Regions from separate parts of the Streptococcus jiangjianxini genome, predicted to be linked through region 1. Evidence: predicted binding sites of a transcription regulator. Region 1 holds the regulator's gene; each other region holds the start of a gene.

Region 1 (5,340 bases):
GAAAGTGTTCGTGGTGATGATATCTACATCATTCAGTCTACCAACTTCCCTGTTAATGATAATCTTTGGGAATTGCTTATTATGATTGATGCCTGCAAACGCGCCAGTGCTAATTCAATCACGGTTGTTATGCCATATTTTGGTTATTCACGCCAAGACCGTGTTGCTGCATCTCGTGAACCTATTACAGCTAAACTAGTCGCTAATATGCTGGTTAAAGCTGGCGTTGATCGTGTTGTTACCCTTGATTTACATGCCGTTCAAGTCCAAGGATTTTTCAACATCCCAGTTGATAATCTCTTCACAACCCCCTTATTTGCTGAACACTACATCAACAAAGGCTTGTCAGGGCAAGATGTGGTTGTTGTCAGCCCTAAAAATTCTGGCATCAAACGTGCTCGTAGCCTAGCAGAATACCTTGATGCACCAATCGCTATCATTGATTACGCACAAGAAGACGATAGCCATCGTGAAGAAGGTTACATCATCGGTGATGTTGCTGGTAAAAAAGCAATCCTTATTGACGATATTTTAAACACTGGTAAGACCTTCGCAGAAGCAAGTAAAATTGTTGAGCGCGGTGGTGCTACTGACATTTACGCTGTATCAAGTCACGGTCTCTTTGCTGGTGGGGCTGCCGATATTTTAGAAGCTGCTCCTATCAAAGAAATTCTTTTAACAGACTCTGTCTTATCAAAAGAACGTGTCCCTAGCAATGCAAAATACATCACAGCTAGTGAGTTGTTTGCCGATGCCATTGTTCGTATCCAAAAACGCCAACCACTTAGCCCACTCTTTACATTTCACCAAGACAAGGATTAATACATTTTGATTTATTTGGATAATGCTGCAACTACCCCCTTAACAGAGCCTGTTATCGCTGAGATGACACAAGCAATGACACTCCAGCTGGCAAACCCATCGAGTATTCACGCGCATGGACGATTAGCTAGTCAAAAATTAAGAGAGTACCGACAGACAGTAGCATCGCTTCTAAGCACGACTCCAAATAATATCATCTTCACCTCTGGAGGAACCGAAAGTAATAACACTGCCTTAAAAGGCTATGCCCTAGCCCATCAGAAAAATGGCAAGCATATTATCACATCAGCCGTCGAACATCATTCTGTACTACATACTCTGGAGTATTTGGAAAAACGCTTTGGTTTCGAAGTGACCTACCTGCAGCCAGTTAATGGCGTCATTCGTCTTGAAGACATAGAGGGTGCTTTGCGAGAAGATACTATTCTGGTTAGTCTCATGTATGCCAACAATGAGACCGGAGACATGTTGCCAATTGCTGAAGTCGGTAACTTATTAAAAGACCACCCTGCTGCCTTTCATGTTGATGCCGTTCAAGTGGCTGGAAAAATCCTTCTAGAACCAGAGAAACTAGGCATTGATTTCATGTCTATCTCAGCCCATAAGTTTCATGGACCTAAGGGTGTGGGTATCCTGTTTAGCAATCGGATGCTGTTTGATCCTCTCCTACACGGCGGAGAACAAGAAGAGAAACGTCGCGCCAGCACTGAAAATCTCATCGGTATTGCGGGCATGACTAAGGCCTTATCTGATAGCCATAAGCATTTGGATGAAAACTGGGATAAAGTTACTCAGCTCAAACACGTTTTCTTGGAACAGGTAGCTGGACTGAATTTTTATTTAAATACCAATACTAAAGCAATACCACATGTGTTAAACATTGGTTTTCCAGGTGCCAACAATGGCATTCTTTTAACACAGCTTGATTTACAAGGATACTCTGTCTCCACTGGTTCAGCTTGTACAGCAGGGACAGTTGATCCCAGTCACGTCTTGGCTGCCAAATATGGAACGGACTCACCCAAGCTTCAAGAATCCATCCGAATTAGCTTTTCAGAATTAAATACTGAAGAGGAGGTTATCGGATTGGCTAACCTACTAAAATCATTATTAGGAGACTAGAATGGCTTTTGAAAAATCAATTTCACTAAAAGATTGTCAATACAGCTATGCTATTGACCCAAACATCAAAAAATATACCCTCAAAGATTTAACTTTTTCAGAAAATAAAGTTGGTCATTATGAACTGAGTCGCCTTTTGGAGGAAGTCCCCAACTCTGGTCAAGGATTCCTCTTAAAAATTGTTATCCATAAGGAATTAACTGGTTTTAAACTCAATATTACTGATCAATCAGGTCTTCGCTTAGTGAATATCTTTAAATCTGATGACCATAAAATACTGCAAGATAAATTCTACTTCCTAATGGACAGTCTTGTAGAACGTCAAGTCTTTACCAAAAAAGAGCTATAAGGAGGGTTTATGCTAACCATTTCCTATCTAAACGATGCTAAACAAGAAAAAGAAGTTAGCTATGAGACTTATGATGCCTATCGTCGAGCCCAGATGGCTTGTATGATTAGTATTTCTGATCATTTTCCTGTGACAAAAGTTCTATACAAAGATGAGGAAATCGACTACTCCGGTAACTTCGGAAATCTCTTTTACGCACTTGATAAAAAAGCATTAAGCTAATACACCAAGTTGAAGTTGGGAAATGTTATCCTAGCTTCTTTTTTAACCTTTAAAGGATTCATTAGCCTCAGGTAAAAGCTTGCTTCTTGCTTTATTCTAGCTGCTTTATAGAGCATTAAGCGTTCTAATCATATGTCTCTTTATCTTGTTTATTGTTGACATCAAAACATTCGTGCTAGACATAAAAGTTGCATTTTTCACAAAGATTATTTAAAATAGGTAGGTAAAAGCAATTTAAACAAGTGATGTATTTATCAAGATTAAACTACATCTTAGAAAAGGAGACACAGTTATGTCTGTTGAAAAAACTATTCCAAAAGCGACAGCCAAACGTTTATCACTTTATTACCGTATTTTTAAACGTTTTTATACTGATAATATTGAAAAAGCAAGTTCTAAACAAATCGCCGATGCAATGGGAATTGACTCTGCTACCGTCCGTCGTGACTTTTCACACTTTGGGGAATTAGGTCGCCGCGGTTTTGGATATGATGTTAAGAAATTAATGAATTTCTTCGCTGATATTCTGGACGACCACTCTACCACAAATGTTACACTAGTTGGGGTGGGGAATATTGGTCGTGCCCTTATGCACTATCGCTTCCATGACCGCAACAAAATGCAAATTGCCATTGCCTTTGACCGCGATGATAATGAAATCGTTGGAACAAGTTCTCCAGATGGCATTCCTATTCATGGCATCTCTACCATTAAAGAAACTCTCAAAGATACTGACATTGAAACAGCTATCCTGACCGTTCCAAGCCTTCAAGCCCAAGAAGTCGCTGATCAGCTAGTCGAAGCTGGTATCAAAGGGATCTTAAGCTTCTCTCCTGTCCATCTTACTGTGCCAAAAGATGTTGTCGTACAATACGTAGACCTTACCAGCGAATTACAGACACTTCTCTACTTTATGAACCAGAAACAAAATTAGCTTCAAAGATTTCGAAGACTCGTGATTTTGCCTGTCATTTTAAAGAAGGTATTTAAGAGATAATGCCCTCCATAAGGTTAAAAAGAGAATAAAGGATCTGATGATCAACCTGTTATCTTCCTATTTCTGACCCTGTCTTCTTCTCACGTATTCATGATTATTCAGTTCATTTTACTGGGTAAAGAGCATACAATCTACTTTTTTGAGTTAAGGTAATCCCCTAATATTTGACGAGCGATTTCTAATAAGAATCGCTCTTTTTTGTTGTTAAGTCTCTCAAACAATTGAAAATGTCTGTCAGCTATTAGAAAAAAGGTTTTTATAGCAATCTATGGTTAGAATAACCAGACCAAGGATTTCTACCGCCAATGTATTAAAGCTTCAACCATTGAGTAAGTTGCGATTGCTAAAGCCCAAAAGGTTGATACTTCTGAGTTGTCTCAATGAAAACTCCGCTCTCCCCCTGACTAAGCGTTCAACCACAACCAGCATTTCTGAAGCATCCTTGGCCGATAGAGCAAGGTCTATTTTATTCTGTCATCAATATGATTTACAGTACATCAGACTCTTCTCGGAAGCTAAAATAGTCCTTATTTCCAATAATCAGATGATCCAACAGAACCAATCCCATATCATCGCAACAACGTTTCAATTTCTCTGTAAAACGTAAATCATTCTCACTCGGATCAACAGTCCCTGAAGGGTGATTATGAACTAAAATAATGGATGTTGCCATGTTTTTACAGGCATAATAAAGGATTTCACGTGGCTCAGCAACAGATCGTCTGACGGTACCAATAAAAATCGTTCGTTGTTCAATAATACGATTTTGTGTATCCAGATAAAGGACAACCAGATGCTCCTGCTTCTTCTTGCCTATCTCTATCATCATTTTTTTGGCAACCTGCTGACTTCCCATGATTCTCTCAGAACGTCTCGTCTCTGAAGCATGAATCCGCTTAGCCAATTCAAGCATGGCTTTGAGTTCCGTTGATTTTGCTAGACCAATACCATGAATCGTTTGTAACTCTTGTAGTGATAACTCCTGTAAATCAGCTAGACTATTGAGTTCAGACAAAATCGATTGAGACAGAGCCATTACCGGCTCTTTTTTCGTTCCTGTCCGTAATAAAATGGCTAGTAGTTCTTGATTACTGAGTTTTTCGGCCCCTAGTTGAACTAAACGTTCGCGAGGCAACAGAGCTTCATTTGGAATAGTAACTTGATACATAGAATAATCCCCTTGTCATTTGATTGTCCTATCTATCTATTCGTAAAAATATCAAAAAAGCTAGACGTTTGCCTAGCTTTTCCAATCAAATATAAAGAATTAAATTTCTTCATCCCAAAGACTGTATCTTCAAATCTGAACAACCAAATTATCAATCTCTATCATTGACGTTTACTGATTACTATGTCAACACAATCTCGGAATCTCATCTCTTTTAACCATTGATGTTCACTGACACTTTTCAATTGACAGCCTAGCACATGGCATTTAATGCTTTCAAACATCTATATCGAAGACTTAAATAGCATGATAAGGTAAATCATGAGCCTGAGCAACAGCTTGGTTGGTCAATTTTCCGTGATAAATGTTGAGGCCTGATCGAAGAGCAGGATTTTCAGCAATCGCTGTTTCAAGACCCTTATTAGCCAACTCAAGCGCATACGGTAATGTAGCATTTGTTAAGGCAAGTGTCGAAGTTCTTGCGACAGCACCTGGCATATTTGCCACAGCATAATGAATCACACCATCAACGACATAAGTAGGGGCATCGTGTGTCGTCACTCGGTCAGCTGTTTCAATAATGCCACCTTGATCGACAGCAACGTCGATGATCACTGAGCCAGGTTTCATAGTAGCTACCATTTCCTTAGTGACTAACTT
Region 2 (5,340 bases), on a different contig from region 1:
TTGTAACACCATATAATGCTAAAGCGATGGGGGATGTCAAAGCCCTGAGAGACTATGAATTGAAGTTAGCTAAAAAATACAAATACGTTGAAGTTGCGGATTGGTACAAGACAGCCATCAATCATCCAGAAATCTGGGGCAACACTGATGGTGTTCACTATTCAGATACCAGTACAGCAGGTGCCAACCTCTATGTTAAAACGGTTCAAAAAGCTGTTGAAAAAGTTGCTAAACAACCCGCTAAAAAATAACTCTTATAAACAATGTCAATCTAGGAATTTTTCTACTTTGACATTGTTTTTTCATTTGTTTTAAAAAAGACTAATCACTCAAAAATAGACTGTTTGCCCCCTTAAGAGTTACTCTTTTGGATAAGAGCATTGAGATAAGGTTCCGCGATTTGACATCATTGATAATTTTTGAAGAAAAGACTTGCAATATTTTGCTTCTGGGTTTATACTTAAAGTACAGGTTAGTTAGTTGAGTAATCAACCACAACACCAAATGGCTATTTAACATAAAGAAGGTAGGTGTAGATGTGAATGAATCAGTACCCATTTACATGCAAATCTCACAAATGATTGAAGATGAGATTTTAAGTGGGCATTTTAAGGTTGATGACAAAGTTCCATCAACCAATGAATTTGCCAAAATGATGCAAGTCAATCCTGCAACAGCGGGTAAAGGATTGAACGACCTAGTGGCTCAGAATATTTTATACAAGAGAAGAGGGATGGGCATGTATGTCACTACAGAGGCGAGAGATTTGATTATTGGCAAGAGACAGCAAGCTTTTAGTCAGCAGCTGCTCCCGGCCTTTTTACAGGAAGCTAAACGATTGGATATTTCACTAGATCGCCTAATAGAGATGATTAAGGAGGAGAAGGATGCTTAGTTTAGAGAAAGTTACTAAAAAGTATGGTCAAAAAGTTGTTTTACAAAACATTGATTTAGATTTTAAAGATCAATCAGGTGTTTACGGTTTGCTTGGTCGAAATGGCGTGGGTAAGACGACCATGATGAAGATGATCAACGATATGATTGCGTCATACGATGGCCGCATTAGCACTAGTTTTGACCTAGCTCACATTGTCTTTGTGACTAGTGCTGTGGCTGATAATAATACTATCTTCCAAGGTAAGATTACTAACTTGATGCGTTATTATGCGAGCATGTATCCTAACTTTGATAGTGACTATGCTAAGAATCTCTTGGCACGGTTCAATCTTAATCCCAAACTTAAAATCAAAAAATTATCAACTGGTAACAAAACCTTAGTTTATAATATTTTAGGCCTTGCGACTCGTGAAACAATTACAGTTTTCGATGAACCAACCAATGGCTTAGACTCTGTAAACCGTCAGAAATTCTTGGATATTATGTTAGAGGATTACGCTCAACACCCGCGTCTCATTGTCTTATCAACCCACCTCATTCAAGAAGTTGAAAACTACTTAACGCATGTCATTATGCTTAAAGATACTTCTTTAATGATGGATGACGATATTGAAGACATTCAAAAAAGAGCGGTCCGCATTAGTAATGCAACTCTTCCTAATAAACGTGTCATTCACCAGCGTCAGTTAGGTAGTATGACAGAAACTTATCTCTTTGATACGGTTACTGAAGAGGATATTCAAGAAGTAACTGGACAAGGTGGAAAAGTGGATTATTATGACTTACAGACACTCTTTAACTACTTAGTGGAGGACTAATCATGAAACGAACATTGACATTAAGAGGAATGCAACTCCTAGATCATTTAAAATTGACAGCGATGATTATGCTTGGTTTTGGTCTTATCGTAACTGCTTTTGCTGTTCTAACCTTCTTTGTTGGTGATAATAGCTCGTTTAATATGGAAAAGATTAGCTGGCTAAACGGCAGCTTGCAGGTAATCTCGGTTTTTCTATCGATTTGGTCATTCATCGTCTTTTTTGCTGATGGCATGTTGGACTTTGACTCAGCCTTGAGATTTGGTAATAAACGTAAAAACTACTTCATCATTAATTTCTTTACTTACGCTATAATGGTTGTAGCAGTGACCTTCCTTTCTTTAGTATCAAAAGGTGAGCATTTACCATCGTGGCAAACTTTTTCATCAGAGTTTTGGAGAAATTTTGCTGGCTGTTTTATCATAGCAATCCTTGGTTTTGCCATTTACAAATGGGGCTGGAAAGTTCTTTTCGCTCTCTTTGGTATTTATTTTTTAAGTGGAATAGGTATGGCAATCATAGCTTTAGTGCTGCGTGATAGTTTGCCAAGAATACTTTCACAACTGCCGGAGGTTGTTTACAACGGTATCGGCCCTCTGTCATTGTTAGCAGTCATTACCGTGTATTACTGGATTATTGCTAAAATTGAGGTCAAATAACAACCCATTAATCACAACTCTTTCTAACAAGTATTAGGAAGAGTTTTATTTTTAAATTATTTTAAAGCGCTAAAACCTTGCTACTAAAGCATTTTAGGTAAATAAATTAAGGAATACAAAAAAAGTTTGAAAAAAAGTTCACAAAAACACTTTACAAGATGTCTATTTGTGATATAATTAACACATAAAATAATTGTGAAACATTTAACAATAAAAAGTTAATGTCTTTAAAGGAGTCTATTATGGTGACTAAAACAACTGAAGTAACAGAAACAGCTCAAGTGACTGACACTCAAGCGATGATTGATCGTTTGGCAGATCAAGCGGTTGTAGCCTTAGATGCTATGGCTGATTTCACACAAGAACAAGTAGACCATATTGTTCATCAAGCTGCGATTGCTGCGCTTGACAAACATATGCTTTTAGCCAAAATGGCTGTTGATGAAACAGGCCGTGGTGTATATGAAGATAAAGCTATCAAAAACATGTACGCTTCAGAATACATCTGGAACTCTATTAAAGATAATAAAACGGTTGGCGTCATCGCAGAAGATAAGGAAGCAGGTCTCATCTCTATTGCTGAACCTGTTGGTGTTATCTGTGGGGTGACACCTACCACAAACCCAACCTCAACAACAATCTTTAAAGCACTGATTGCTTTGAAAACTCGTAACCCAATCGTCTTTGCTTTCCACCCATCAGCTCAACAATCTTCAGCAGAAGCAGCACGTATCGTTCGTGATGCAGCCATCGAAGCTGGGGCACCTGAAAACTGTGTGCAGTGGATTGATCAACCTTCTATTGAAGCAACAGGACTTTTGATGAATCATCCTAAGGTAGCAACTGTACTTGCAACTGGTGGACCTGGTATGGTTAAAGCAGCTTACTCAACAGGTAAACCTGCTCTTGGGGTTGGTGCGGGTAACGTGCCAAGTTATATCGCAGCTGATGCTAAAATCAAACGTGCTGTTAACGACATTATCGTCTCAAAATCATTTGATAATGGTATGATCTGTGCTTCAGAGCAAGCAGCTATTGTTGATGAAGAAGTTTATGATGATGTCAAAGCTGAATTTGAAGCGCACCAATGTGTTATCATCTCTAAAAAATCAGACCTCGAAAAACTGGAAGCAGCTGTCCTTAACGAGGCTAAAACAGCTGTCAATGCTAAAATTGTTGGTAAATCAGCTGAAGAAATTGCCAAATTAGCCGGTCTTAAAGTGCCAAAAGGAACTAAAATTCTGCTTGCAGAAATCAAAGATGCTGGACCAGATTACCCATTGTCACGTGAAAAATTGTCACCAGTCCTTGCACTTATCAAATCAAAAGGTGTTAAAGATGGATTTGCCAAAGCTGAAGCAATGCTTGATTTAGGTGGACTTGGTCACACAGCGGTTATCCATACCGAAGACGAAGACCTTCAAATCCAATATGGAATCCGTATGAAAGCTTGCCGTGTTCTTGTTAACTCACCATCAGCAGAAGGTGGTATTGGTAACATCTACAATGAAATGATCCCATCATTGACACTAGGATGTGGTTCATATGGACACAACTCAATTTCACACAACGTGGGGGCATTCGACTTGATTAACGTTAAGACATTGGCAAAACGTCGCAATAACATGCAATGGTTCAAATTGCCACCAAAAGTTTACTTTGAAAAAAACTCAATCACCTACCTTCGTCAAATCAAAGCTGAAAAAGTGATGTTGGTCTGTGACCCAGGAATGGTTCAATTTGGTTATGCGGATCTTGTTCGCAAGCAGTTAGAACTTAATCCAAATGATCCAAAAATTGAAATTTTCTCAGATGTTGAGCCAAACCCATCAACTAACACAGTTTATAAAGGGCTTGAAATCTTCAATCGTTTCCAACCGGATACTGTCATTGCACTTGGTGGTGGTTCAGCAATGGATGCTGCTAAAGCAATGTGGATGTTCTTTGAAAATCCAGATGTTAGCTTCTTTGGTGCAAAACAAAAATTCCTTGATATCCGTAAACGTACTTACAAGATTCCTTACGCAGAAAAAACAACCTTTATCTGTGTTCCAACTACATCTGGTACAGGATCAGAAGTGACACCATTTGCGGTTATTACAGATAGTGATGATCACACGAAATACCCACTTGCTGACTACGCCTTGACACCAGATATCGCTATTGTTGACCCAGCTCTTGTTATGAGTGTGCCAGCTAGCGTTACAGCTGATACAGGGATGGACGTCTTGACTCACGCTATCGAATCATACGTGTCAGTTATGGCGAGCGACTATACTCGTGGACTTTCTCTTCAAGCTATTAAATTGGTCTTTGAAAACCTTGAAACATCTGTTAAAAAAGCAACGGAAGAATCACGCGAAAAAATGCATAATGCGTCAACTATGGCTGGTATGGCCTTTGCAAATGCTTTCCTAGGTATTTGTCACTCAATCGCTCACAAAGTTGGTGGTGAATGGGGAATTCCTCACGGACGTACCAATGCTATCTTGTTGCCACACATTATCCGTTACAATGCCAAAGATCCTCAAAAACATGCGATGTTCCCTAAATATGACTTCTTCCGTGCGGAAAAAGACTATGCTGATATTGCACGCTTTATGGGATTTGAGGGTAAAAATGACGCTGAATTAGCTGAAGAACTTGCTCGTCGTGTTTATAAACTTGGTAAAGCAGTCGGCATTGATATGAACTGGAAAGCACAAGGCGTTACAAAAGAGCAATTGAAAGCTGATGCAGATCGTTTAGCTGAAAAAGCGTACGAAGACCAATGTACAACAGCTAATCCAAAAGAACCACTTATCTCTGAACTTAAAGAAATTATCGAAATTGCTTACGATTACAAAGATTAATGAATAAGGGGAGATAAGACATGTCCGAAAAAGTTTACGGTTGCCTTGCAGCCATCTGGGTGACATTATCTGGTAAACATTTCCAATAAAAAATAATTCCGAAAACGTGTCAGA
Region 3 (5,340 bases), on a different contig from region 1:
TAACTGTCTATCATCCGTTAGTCCAATAACCAAGGTATCCAAATCACTATCTTGATTGACCAAATCTTGTCCGAATTTGGCCAACTCTAAAGCGCGAATAGCACGGCGACGATTAAGTTGGGGAATGGCTATTTCAAGCGCCTCAACTCTCTCAAAAAGCATCTGATTGTCTTCTTGTTCTAGCTCTTTGCGATAAGCAAGCAGAGCCTCCTGATCAAGATTACCACCCAAATGATACCCTTCTAAAAGACTTTGCAGGTATAGCCCTGTTCCACCAACAATAATGGGTAATTTGCCTCGATGGATGATGTCGTCAATGGCCTCATGAGCCTCTGTCACAAAGTCAAAAGCTGAGTAAGTCTCTGTTACATGACGCACATCAATTAAATGATGTACCGCCGCTGCTTGTTCCTCTGGGCTTGCTTTAGCTGTCCCAATATTTAATGCTTGGTAGACCTGTTGGCTATCTCCTGAAATGATTTCTCCATTAAATCTCTGGGCCAGTTCAATACCAAGAGCTGTTTTTCCAACTGCCGTTGGTCCTGCCACAACAATAATTTTTTTCTTCATAACGTTTTTTACTTGCTATTCTCTTCTATTTTTAAGATAATAATACTATTATATCATACTGAAAATCAAGGCATTCTAGCTTTATTTTCATAGAAATAGGAGAACTCTCATGTCAAAAAAATTCGCTTTTGCTAAAGGTTTAGCCACAGGTGTTATTGCTACTGCTGCTACAGTTGCAGGTGCTGTCTTCGCTGTTAAGAAGACGGTTATCGAACCAGAAGAAAAAAAAGAAGCTTTCATCGAAGAAAATCGCAAAAAAGCGGCTCGTCGCCGTGTATCACACTAAAAAAAGAGGCTGGGATTTAAGATCTCAGCTTCTTTTTATGGTGATATTGTTACTGTTTTGTGAGAAAAAACCTAATGTAGCCGATTAAAACACCAATCACTATCACACTAGCTAATAGCATTTCGCCAAATAAAAGCCAATCCCAAACACCTGCAAGTCCTAAGACAGCCATACCATTTTTTAAGGCAGTTGCAGAGATAACTAAGGGAAAAGTAAAGGCTGAAAAGACTGGCGAGAAGGGTCTGTTTAGTAATGTTGGTAATTGCAAAACAATGTAAAAATAAAAGAGTTGAGCAAGGGCTAAGAGGCCGCTCATCACCAAGGGATTAGGCTGAGGAAAAGCTAGGGCATAGGCAGCTGTTACCAAAGAAAACGGTGCACAAATGGTCGCTGTATTGGGCTTAACAACAGACGGTAAAGGCGATTGTTTTAGACGCTTAAAGATAAATGGTAAGACCAAACAAGTTGCTACAAAACCATAGATGATGGTGAATTGTCCAACTCCAAACCATCCACTAACAGGAGCGGTTAAACCAGCAATGGCAACGCCAATATAGAGGACGGTCCACGATGGAAAGACTGAATCTAGTGAAAAATGCCTTAAATACTTAGCAGAAAAGATCAGCATATGACAAACGATACTAATAAAACAAAAAATTCAAAGCGGTCTAATCAGCGAGCCAACAAAACTAGCCCCACCAAAGTATAGCTTTAAATAGGTTACTCCTAAAAATCCAGACATAAAAAAAGTTGTAAAAACAGATGATATTAAGGGATTCTGCATCTGCTCTTTGACACTTTTAGGGTCACTAATCATACTGTACAAAAGATACAACCAAATTAAAAGCGCTAAAAAGCCACAGGTAGCAGTAAAAACCAAGGATAGGTCCTTTAAAAGATTTCCTAAACCCAGCAATCCTAAAACAAGCCCTGCCGTTGCTAACGGCGCCTTTTGCAATGTCATACATAACCTCCAATTTGTTATATCATTCACTAATTATACCATGATATCTTATCACAAGAAATAACCATCCACGGCGACAGTGGAATAATCTAACCGCTTTTTCTGAGTTTGTGTTTAAAACAAGCAAATCTTCTCTGACACTTTGACATCCTTAATTGAGAAATTAACGAGCAAAGCCATTTGATTACTTAATGCCATAAGCAGCCGATATTCTTCAGCCTCACTTTTTTTGATATTGATTGAGTTGAAGCGCTTAAGGGAGGGACTACAGAGTTTAAAGCAATCAACATCTAAGAGGGTAATAAAATTAGAAAGGCTTTCAAAAATCTTTGAGGCATCAGTTTGTCATATAAGAGTAGCTAGCAACCTTATAAAAATGATCTTTTTCATCTAGAGTACAAGCATGCCATTAATGGAGAAGGCTGTCACTGAAACTGATACTTAATAATATTCAGAAATAGCGACATCGGAATGTTATGATAAAATAACTTATTCCTTCCCAACTGAAATCGATTGCACATAGAGACTAGATCTCCCCTATTTTTTTGATTTTGAATCAGTATAAGAAAATTCCTGAGACTCAATTGGACAACAAAAAAGGTTGACGCAAATGCCCCAAATGAACATTTGTGTCAACCCGTAGAGACAAGAAAACTGCATCCCTATTTGATCATCTTTAAGCATTAACGTATTCTGGTAAGCTTTCACCGATCGCTTCCAAGCGTACTTGCCATTCGTCACGACTCAAGCCATTTTCTTGAACGTAACGGTTACGCTCATGTGCACGACATTCTGCTGAACAACCACGAACATATTTCGCTTCGTTTTCTTCTGAAGCGAAAATTTGTTTGTTACAGAAAGGATTGGCACAATTAACATAACGCTCACATGGTGTACCATCAAAATAATCTTTAGAAATCACTGTTGGATTAACGTGGTTGATAGGCACTGAAATACGCTCATCAAAGACGTACATTGCCCCTTCCCAGAGGTCTCCCTGCACTTCTGGATCTTTACCATAAGTAGCAATGCCCCCATGAAGTTGACCGACATCCTTGAAACCTTCACGGACCATCCAACCAGAGAATTTCTCACAACGAACCCCACCAGTACAGTAAACAACAACACGTTTTTCCATGAATTTCTCTTTGTTGTCGCGCACCCACTGTGGTAGTTCACGGAAGTTGCGAATGTCTGGACGAACGGCCCCTTTGAAGTGGCCGAGGTCGTACTCATAGTCGTTACGTGTGTCCAAAACGATAGTATCTTCGTCAAGAAGGGCTTCTTTAAATTGTTTTGGATTGAGGTATTCTCCTGTCAACTCAAGCGGGTTAACATCTTCATCTTCGTAGTCTGTTTCTAGACCAAGATGAACGATCTCTTTTTTGTAACGAACAAACATTTTACGGAAAGCTTGTTCTTCTTCTTCATCGATCTTGAACCATAGGTCAGCAAAACGTTCATCACTGTGTACCCAGTCCATGTATTTTTGAGTAGTTTCGTAGTCACCAGAAACAGTACCATTGATTCCCTCATCGGCAATCAAGATACGTCCTTTAAGACCGATTGATTTACAAAATTCCAAGTGTTTTTTAGCATATTCTTCTGCATTTTCAATTGGAACATATTTGTAGTACAGCAAAACTCTAATTTTTTCTGACATCGTAGTCTCCTTTAATCACCTTTGCAATAGGCGTTGTTACTTACTATTCTAACGCTCTTTTAAAGGATTTTCAAAAGATATGACTTCCAAAACACTGAAACTGACGAGGAAAACCAGATTTTGTTAAACTAATAAAAAGGAGACTGCTAATGACATACGAATTTTGCTTAGAATACGGGACTTATCCTTTAAAGGCTATCTGTGCTGGCCTTGAAGAGGAAAATGAGGTGCCTGATTTTATCAAGGACAACCAACTCCTAATGGAAAAACTAGAACAGCTCAATGACCACTTCCACCAACTATTTCTTGTTATCGAATCCCAATTTTTCTTTGTTGGACATGACAAACCAGACATCCTGGACTTGGTCAGAAAAGAACACGAGCAAATAATTACTATCCTAACTAAAGATTACCCTGAAGAGGATATCAGAATCGAAAAATTCTTTTGGGAATAATCAATGCCTTAGGAACAAGAGATATGTTTTCAGTTATACCGAAATCAGCAAAAGAAGCATTTATTTTTCTCGCGATAGACTACTTGATGGTAGTGGCCCAATTGGTAACATTAAGCTATACTATACCTCAATTCTATCAAATGAAGATTAGATGTTTCAAAAACGTCTTGCTATTAGGACAATTATGAAAAGTATAGTCAAATGAATTAGCTTTCAGACAAGGAACAGAGGACGCAGACAGTACTCGCGTAAGGAAAGTCAAAAGTGACGATGTATCAAAGTTAATTCAAAAGACTATATCTTAGGGGTGACAAAAAAGCCATTCATCAAAATGACCATTGGCTACAAGCTGAAGTTGGGGCGCACGGCTCCAACTTTTTTTAGTGTTTCATTAACAAGATACCGGATGGAAAACTTCAAAGATCTAGGAAACTTATTTGAAGCGAAGAATAAAAAAGCATTAATTATTTACATAACTAATCTTGAGACAAATGATTGCAAAGCAAGTCATTTAAACAATAAAAAGTGGAACAAAAGTCGCTCTTTTTAAGTTAGCAACTGTTGCTCCATTATTGATACTATGTGATTTATGATGGTAACGTTCTTAATTTCAGTGTTTTTCGGCTAACGATAAAAAACAGTAACATAAGCAACTCGTACAAACCAAAAAAGGCGATAAAGCAATGCCTAAAGAAGGACTCGGGCAGGACATTGATAATGGGATCTGTGTAGGGATTAAAAAGCCAGCTACTGTCGCCAGGAAAGAGCAGCTGATGAAAGAGCGTAAAAAACTCATTAAAGCCCACTGCTATCCCTAATAATCCAATAAAAACAGGGAAAATAGCCGCTATTAGATAGAGCTTCTGGTAGATAAAGAGTGATTTATGTCGCCACGAGTTGATCAAAAAATAGAAAGTTGGCAAACTTGTTATTAAGAAAACCAATTGACTCAAATGAAATAAGTCTTTAACATCTGAAAAATGCTTGAGTCCATCTTTTGATGATGGAAAATCCGGCATATCTAGAACGTGATGAGAAGGATTGGTCAAATAACTCAAGAGATGATTATAATTATTCAATAAATCCTCTTTAGACAGCTTGACCATGTCTAAGAGGTTAAGTCTGTCAATCTCTAAGGGATAAGCTAGCCAGGCTAGATAAATTGTTAAAAGAATGGCTAAAGCAAGAAGCCAAATAATACTGAGCAACGCTAACAATCGCTGACTAAGAATAGTTTTCATGTCTACCTCAACTAATGTCTGTTATTAAAACGAGATGAGATGTTCCTTCTCTTCTACCATTTGATAGCTTATCACGACATTCTTAAGGAAAACTTATTTGTCTTCAAAGGACCATTCTGCCAAGGAATCCAAAACATGTGTCGGTTGGATAGGCAAAGAAG
Region 4 (5,340 bases), on a different contig from region 1:
ATGTGTTTGACCAGTAACTTGCAGACAAGAGCAGCTCAAACACTGGCAGATTTCCCTTATCAAGCCCTCTATGACCTAGGCGCCAATATCACGATTAACACGGATAATCGCACGGTATCAGACACCAATTTGACTAAGGAATATGGTCTGTTTGTTGAGCATTTTAACACCAGCAAGACTGACTTTTATCATTTTAACCAGAACGCTATTAGGGCCAGCTTCACAACAAAAGAAGAAAAAGATAAACTCCTGAAAAAATTGGCCCAAGCCTACCAAGACTAAATCAGTTTAGCAGAACATCACGAGAAGATAAAATCGTGATGTTTTTGGAGATGATGGGCATATCGCTCATCTGATACTCAATGACTATCAACAGTAGGCCAGACGAACCCAATGCAGATAGAACTACAGTTAATTGGATCAAGTCAACAACGGCTGTTGTGATTTTTGAAGAGCATTAGCAAGTCTTTATTATATGAGCTCTATGAAGTTGGTAAAACTAAAAAACGAACAAGATAGCTTTTTCTGTTAACCAGAATGCTGTTGTGTTCGTTTTTTATGTTTTTATCAGGGCTTTGCTTCTAGACAATATTGGGGAAAGTGGTGCACAGGGCAATGCCATCAATGAGACCTTGGTTGGGCTGGTTCATAGCTCTAGAACAAGCTACCGGTCCAGAATAGCAGTTTTGATTTTTTGAGACATACCGTCAAAAGCCCTATCATTTCTGCAGTGGGGTAACTTACAGCAAAAATGATAGGGCTATTTTTAGATAAGTTCTTCAAGAAAAGCAAAGAGAAGTGTAAGGGCAAGGAGGTCAGCAGAACCACCGGGGCTTAGATGACGGCTAACTAGGATGCTATTGTAGTCTGACATAGCATTATTCAAAGATGTGCCAGACAAATTCTGTTTAAGAAGTTGCGCAGCTTCTTTTTTAACCTTTTGCCATGCTTCAATCCCTCCTCGATGGATAAGATTGCCGTCTTCAACAAAAGTCATGAGATATAGTAGCAGTTTCAATTGAACTTCTTCTTTTGGTCCTCTTTGCTTCATCTCATGCCTTAAAAAAGGAAGGGCTTTTCTTATCACGGTTGGAAAACCTGCACTAGCCTCTCCACGAGGACCTGTTATGCCATAGTCTAGATAGAGTCTTTCACCATAGCTTAGATGTTTTTTAGTTGCTAAATTTTTTAAATCCATGGCTAAAATTTCTGAACAAAGTTCAGTAGTGACTTGGCAGATAGCAAGGCTATCTTCTGGAGAAAAGCGATAATCTTCGTCTAGACTTATCTTATTTTGAGCTAGCCATCTGCCTGTTGCTCCTAAGATAACAGCTAACGAAAAATTAACCCCTTTATGAGTATTTATGCCCTTTGTTACTATAAACATAGCTTTTTCAGCTGCAATCCCAGTTTGCCTTAGTTGTTGAAAGGCTTTTTGAGGTGATTGGTCGACGGTATCAAAACCTATGGTCAAATAGGATTCAAAAAAGGGTGCCAGAGAAAGAGCGCTATCTATGAAGGTTTGAAAAGTCATGTCGTCATGGGCACCATTGTCAAAACGATCCACCAAACCTGGTTTTGGGCTAAGGGAAACTTCGTATAGTAGTGATTTGAGAGCAGCGTGACTAATGTTATCGATGAGTTTTCTAGTCATTTGGGTGAGCATCCATCTCTTGTAGGATAAAGGTTAGCGAACGGTCGAGGTGCTGGTGCGTTATTTCCGTAACTTTTTCAGCATTTTGGTCTTTCATATGATGATAAATGTCCCAGTGTTCACTCAAAGCTAGTTGACGACGTTCCGTGGATGAGATCGAAATTTCTCTAAAGTAGGTCAGGTAGGTTTGGAGTTCACTGACAATTTCTCTTAAGCGGACCATGCGACTTTTTTCGTAAATACAGTTGTTAAATTGGTTGAAATTGTCTAAAATCTGCTCAACATCGCCATCAATGATAAAGGTTTCGCATTCTGTTAAGATAGCCTTCATATCATCAAAATCATCTGAGGACATTTTCTTCATTGCTGTTATGCTAGCCAAGGTATCTAAAGACTTACGAATTTCAAAAATTTCCATAGCGTCTTCAATACTGACTCCTTTAACGATAATCCCTTTTTTGGGGATGTGCTCGACCAATTTTTCTTCTAAAAGTTGTGCTAACGCATAGCGGATGGGTGTTCGACTGATGTTTAACTCAAGTGAGAATTCTTTTTCATTGATCCTACTTCCAGCTGGAATTTCGCGTAGAATAATAGTCTTTCGTAAGGCTTCATAAAAGAGCTGCTTCAAAGGAAGATTTTGATTGAGATCTAAATTTGCTTTAACAGATTCAATAATTGGGTTCATAAAGTATCCTTTCTATGTCTTTTATTATAGCGAAAATCTACAAAAGAGTGTGTATTTTTGACAAGTGAGAGTTCAATAGTAACGGTCATTTTTAAAGAAAGTTAAAAAAATCACAAAAATCATTGACTTAAAACGATTTCAAAATTATAATAGTTACTGTAAGTAGCTACTACATTATTAAAAGGAGTCCATATGTTGGTACAAAAAATGAAACAGTTCGGTTATACAGAATCTGAAACCAATATTTACCTTAGTTTAATTGAACATGGCTTGATGACTGGATATGAAGTTAGCAAAAAATCCGGTGTTCCAAGGTCTAAAGTATACAATTACTTAGAAATATTGGTTAAAAAGGGAGCCGTTCTAGTTAATAAAAGTGAACCTAAAATGTACTCAGCTTTATCGCCAGAGGAGTTTGTGGGAATGTTAAAACACTCAACCCTTAGCGACATTGAATACTTAGATGAACACTTGTCAGATATTAGAAGAAAAGAAGCAGATACGCTTTTGTGGCAATTGGAAAGTAAAGAGTCCGTTTTACTAAAAATGCTGTACATGATTAAGCATGCACAATCGAGTCTTTACATTCAAATATGGGATGATACACTTACGCCATCTATCACAAAGGCTTTGCAAGAAGCGGAATCGCGTTTAGATGACTTCGTCTGTATTTTATTTAGTGCAAGTGGGCGTTACAACTTACCCTTCAAACGTTTTTATCAGCATGGTTTTGAAGATGAAAAGCGTAAAGACATGGGTGGTCGTTGGGTGAATTTAGTCTGTGACGATGATATTATTTTATTTGGAACGCTGGATGACCACTGCGATGTCATCTGGACTCACAATGTTGCCATGCGTCTGCTAGCTAAAGAGTACATCAAGCATGATGCTTATACCTTGAAAATCATTCAAGAACATGGCGTTGATTTGCGCAACGATTATGGTGAAAACTTTGAGGGGATTCGCGATATTTATTAGTGGAGTTACCCTATGTTATTTAAAAATATATTATTATTACTTGTTGTTATTGTAAATGCTTATTTCACTGTTATTTTAATAGCAGATTTATTAAAGCATAGACATGAGGTCATGGCTGAGGAAGCCAGCACGTTGGCTTTACCATTTAGTAGTGCGATAATGTTCTTCTTATCAACTATTGGTATTTCAGATTTTGCAATTAGTACCAGTTTATATCCTAAATTGAACTGGACTAGCGTTAAAAAATTACCTGGAACTTTAAATACACAATGTACTATACCAGTTGCTATTATGGCATTAGCCTATATTACTAATATTAAAGTCGGTATTATAACCCTTGTGACATGTATTATCAGCCAGATGATTGGTTCTTATTTTGGAGCGAAATTAGCTGTTAAGCTACCGGCAGATAAGTTAAAAATTTCAATTGGTATTGGTATGATTGTTGCAGCTCTTATAATCTTTGGTGGAAAATTTGGGCTCTTGCCTGGAGGTGGAACAGCAACAGAATTAACTGGTATTAAACTTGTGATAGCTGCTGTTGCGTTGGCAATTTTTGGTGCCTTAAATAACATTGGTATTGGTTCATATGCGCTCACAATGATTACTGTGTATTTGTTAGGTTTGAATCCGGCAGTTGCTTTTCCAATTATGATGGGTTCTGCCACTTTTTCAGTACCGGTAGGCAGTGTGCAATTTGTTAAATCAGGTGAATATAGCCGAAAAATTACCTTGTTTACCTCAACATTTGGCGTGATGGGTGTACTTTGTGCTGTTTTTATTGTTACACAGCTAAATACTGAACTATTACAATGGTTTGTAGCATTTATACTCCTGTATAGTGCTTATGGTATGCTAAAGGAAAAAGTCTAAGAAAGGAGAATCTAAATATGCTTATTTTAACAAAACGAGATATTCAAGAATGCTTCTCAATGAAGGATGCTATTTTAGCAGCCAAAGAAGCTTCTCAGCTTTACTCTTCTGGAAAGGCGGTTGTGCCACTTCGTACCAATTTGGATGTTAAGCATTTTCAAGGTCAAAGTTTGTATATGCCAGCTGTTACCGAAGGAAATCAGAATGCTCTTGGTGTCAAAATTGTATCGGTGTATCCTAATAATATTGAAAAAGGATTGCCATCGGTGCCTGCTACCATGGTAGCTCTGGATCCAGAGACAGGTATTGTTTCTGCTATTTTGGATGGAACTTATCTGACGCAATTGCGTACAGCAGCTATTCAGGGAGCTGCAACAGAGGAGCTTGCTAATCCGGATGCAAAAATTGGTGGTCTTATTGGTACTGGTGGTCAAGGTTATCAGCAAGCTATCGCTATGATGACGGCACGTCAATTAGAAATACTAAACGTTTTTGATATTGATTTTGAACGTGCAAAAGCTTTTGCTGATAAACTCGGTCGAGATATGAAAGGGGTATTTGGAACTGCTATTGTTGCTGTTAAAACAGCAGAAGAAGCTGTTCAAGATGCTGACGTAGTGACGACCGTAACAACATCTAAAGTAAACACTTTCCAAGCGGATTGGATTAAAGAAGGGGCACATGTCAATGGCATCGGTGCTTATACGCCTGAGATGTTAGAATTGCCAATGGATTTATTAGTTAAGGCGAATGCAGTTGTGTTTGATACTAATGATGGTGTATTAGCTGAAGCAGGAGATATTCAAGCTCCTATAAAAACAGGGTTATTAACTGAAAGCGACTACACTGGTGAACTCGGTCAACTGTTATTGGGTCATATCAAGGGTAGAGAATCAGGTAAGGATATTACGGTATTTAAGAGTGTAGGTTCCGCAGTTCTTGATATTGTGACGGCACAGCTGATTGTTGAAAAAGCAAAAGAAAAAGGCATTGGAACAGCTTTTCAATTTTAATGTAATACCTAGTAAGGTTTTAAATGAGCTGATGCTCTTCAAAAATCAAAAGTAGACGTCCTTGACTTGGTGAGCGTCAGTTCCATCTGTTTTGATGTCACCTAGTCTGCTTTTGATTGTCATTGAGTATGAAA

What was found. Region 1 encodes Rex, which represses fermentation and respiration genes when NADH is low (regulators of the CRP and FNR family bind a similar motif). Its sites were predicted from a motif close to TTGTGAANTANTTCACAA; they were not measured.
Region 2: a site for Rex is predicted at 2,568-2,585, ahead of adhE (bifunctional acetaldehyde-CoA/alcohol dehydrogenase). Genes of this name have one in related genera too.
Region 3: a site for Rex is predicted at 3,604-3,621, ahead of trhO (oxygen-dependent tRNA uridine(34) hydroxylase TrhO). Genes of this name have one in related genera too.
Region 4: a site for Rex is predicted at 2,441-2,458, ahead of ABP870_RS04205 (TrmB family transcriptional regulator). Genes of this name have one in related genera too.

Annotation. Positions count from the first base shown of each region.
Region 1 covers NZ_JBEHGL010000004.1:17,504-22,843, forward strand. Annotated here, with positions in the region: gene ABP870_RS03070 (ribose-phosphate diphosphokinase) at 1-822, shown strand, start outside; gene ABP870_RS03075 (cysteine desulfurase family protein) at 829-1,944, shown strand; gene ABP870_RS03080 (DUF1831 domain-containing protein) at 1,946-2,293, shown strand; gene ABP870_RS03085 (DUF4649 family protein) at 2,303-2,515, shown strand; gene ABP870_RS03090 (redox-sensing transcriptional repressor Rex) at 2,808-3,449, shown strand; gene radC (RadC family protein) at 4,000-4,680, opposite strand; gene ald (alanine dehydrogenase) at 4,978-5,340, opposite strand, start outside.
Region 2 covers NZ_JBEHGL010000021.1:20,258-25,597, reverse strand. Annotated here, with positions in the region: gene ABP870_RS08935 (acyltransferase family protein) at 1-251, shown strand, start outside; gene ABP870_RS08930 (GntR family transcriptional regulator) at 539-895, shown strand; gene ABP870_RS08925 (ABC transporter ATP-binding protein) at 888-1,715, shown strand; gene ABP870_RS08920 (hypothetical protein) at 1,718-2,374, shown strand; gene adhE (bifunctional acetaldehyde-CoA/alcohol dehydrogenase) at 2,617-5,226, shown strand.
Region 3 covers NZ_JBEHGL010000002.1:133,029-138,368, forward strand. Annotated here, with positions in the region: gene miaA (tRNA (adenosine(37)-N6)-dimethylallyltransferase MiaA) at 1-570, opposite strand, end outside; gene ABP870_RS01770 (DUF3042 family protein) at 680-856, shown strand; gene ABP870_RS01775 (hypothetical protein) at 906-1,484, opposite strand; gene ABP870_RS01780 (hypothetical protein) at 1,515-1,820, opposite strand; gene trhO (oxygen-dependent tRNA uridine(34) hydroxylase TrhO) at 2,497-3,483, opposite strand; gene ABP870_RS01790 (hypothetical protein) at 3,633-3,938, shown strand; gene ABP870_RS01795 (TIGR01906 family membrane protein) at 4,526-5,179, opposite strand; gene ABP870_RS01800 (TIGR01457 family HAD-type hydrolase) at 5,273-5,340, opposite strand, start outside.
Region 4 covers NZ_JBEHGL010000007.1:26,547-31,886, forward strand. Annotated here, with positions in the region: gene add (adenosine deaminase) at 1-282, shown strand, start outside; gene citG (triphosphoribosyl-dephospho-CoA synthase CitG) at 767-1,654, opposite strand; gene ABP870_RS04200 (GntR family transcriptional regulator) at 1,647-2,342, opposite strand; gene ABP870_RS04205 (TrmB family transcriptional regulator) at 2,535-3,320, shown strand; gene ABP870_RS04210 (sulfite exporter TauE/SafE family protein) at 3,333-4,193, shown strand; gene ABP870_RS04215 (ornithine cyclodeaminase family protein) at 4,211-5,206, shown strand.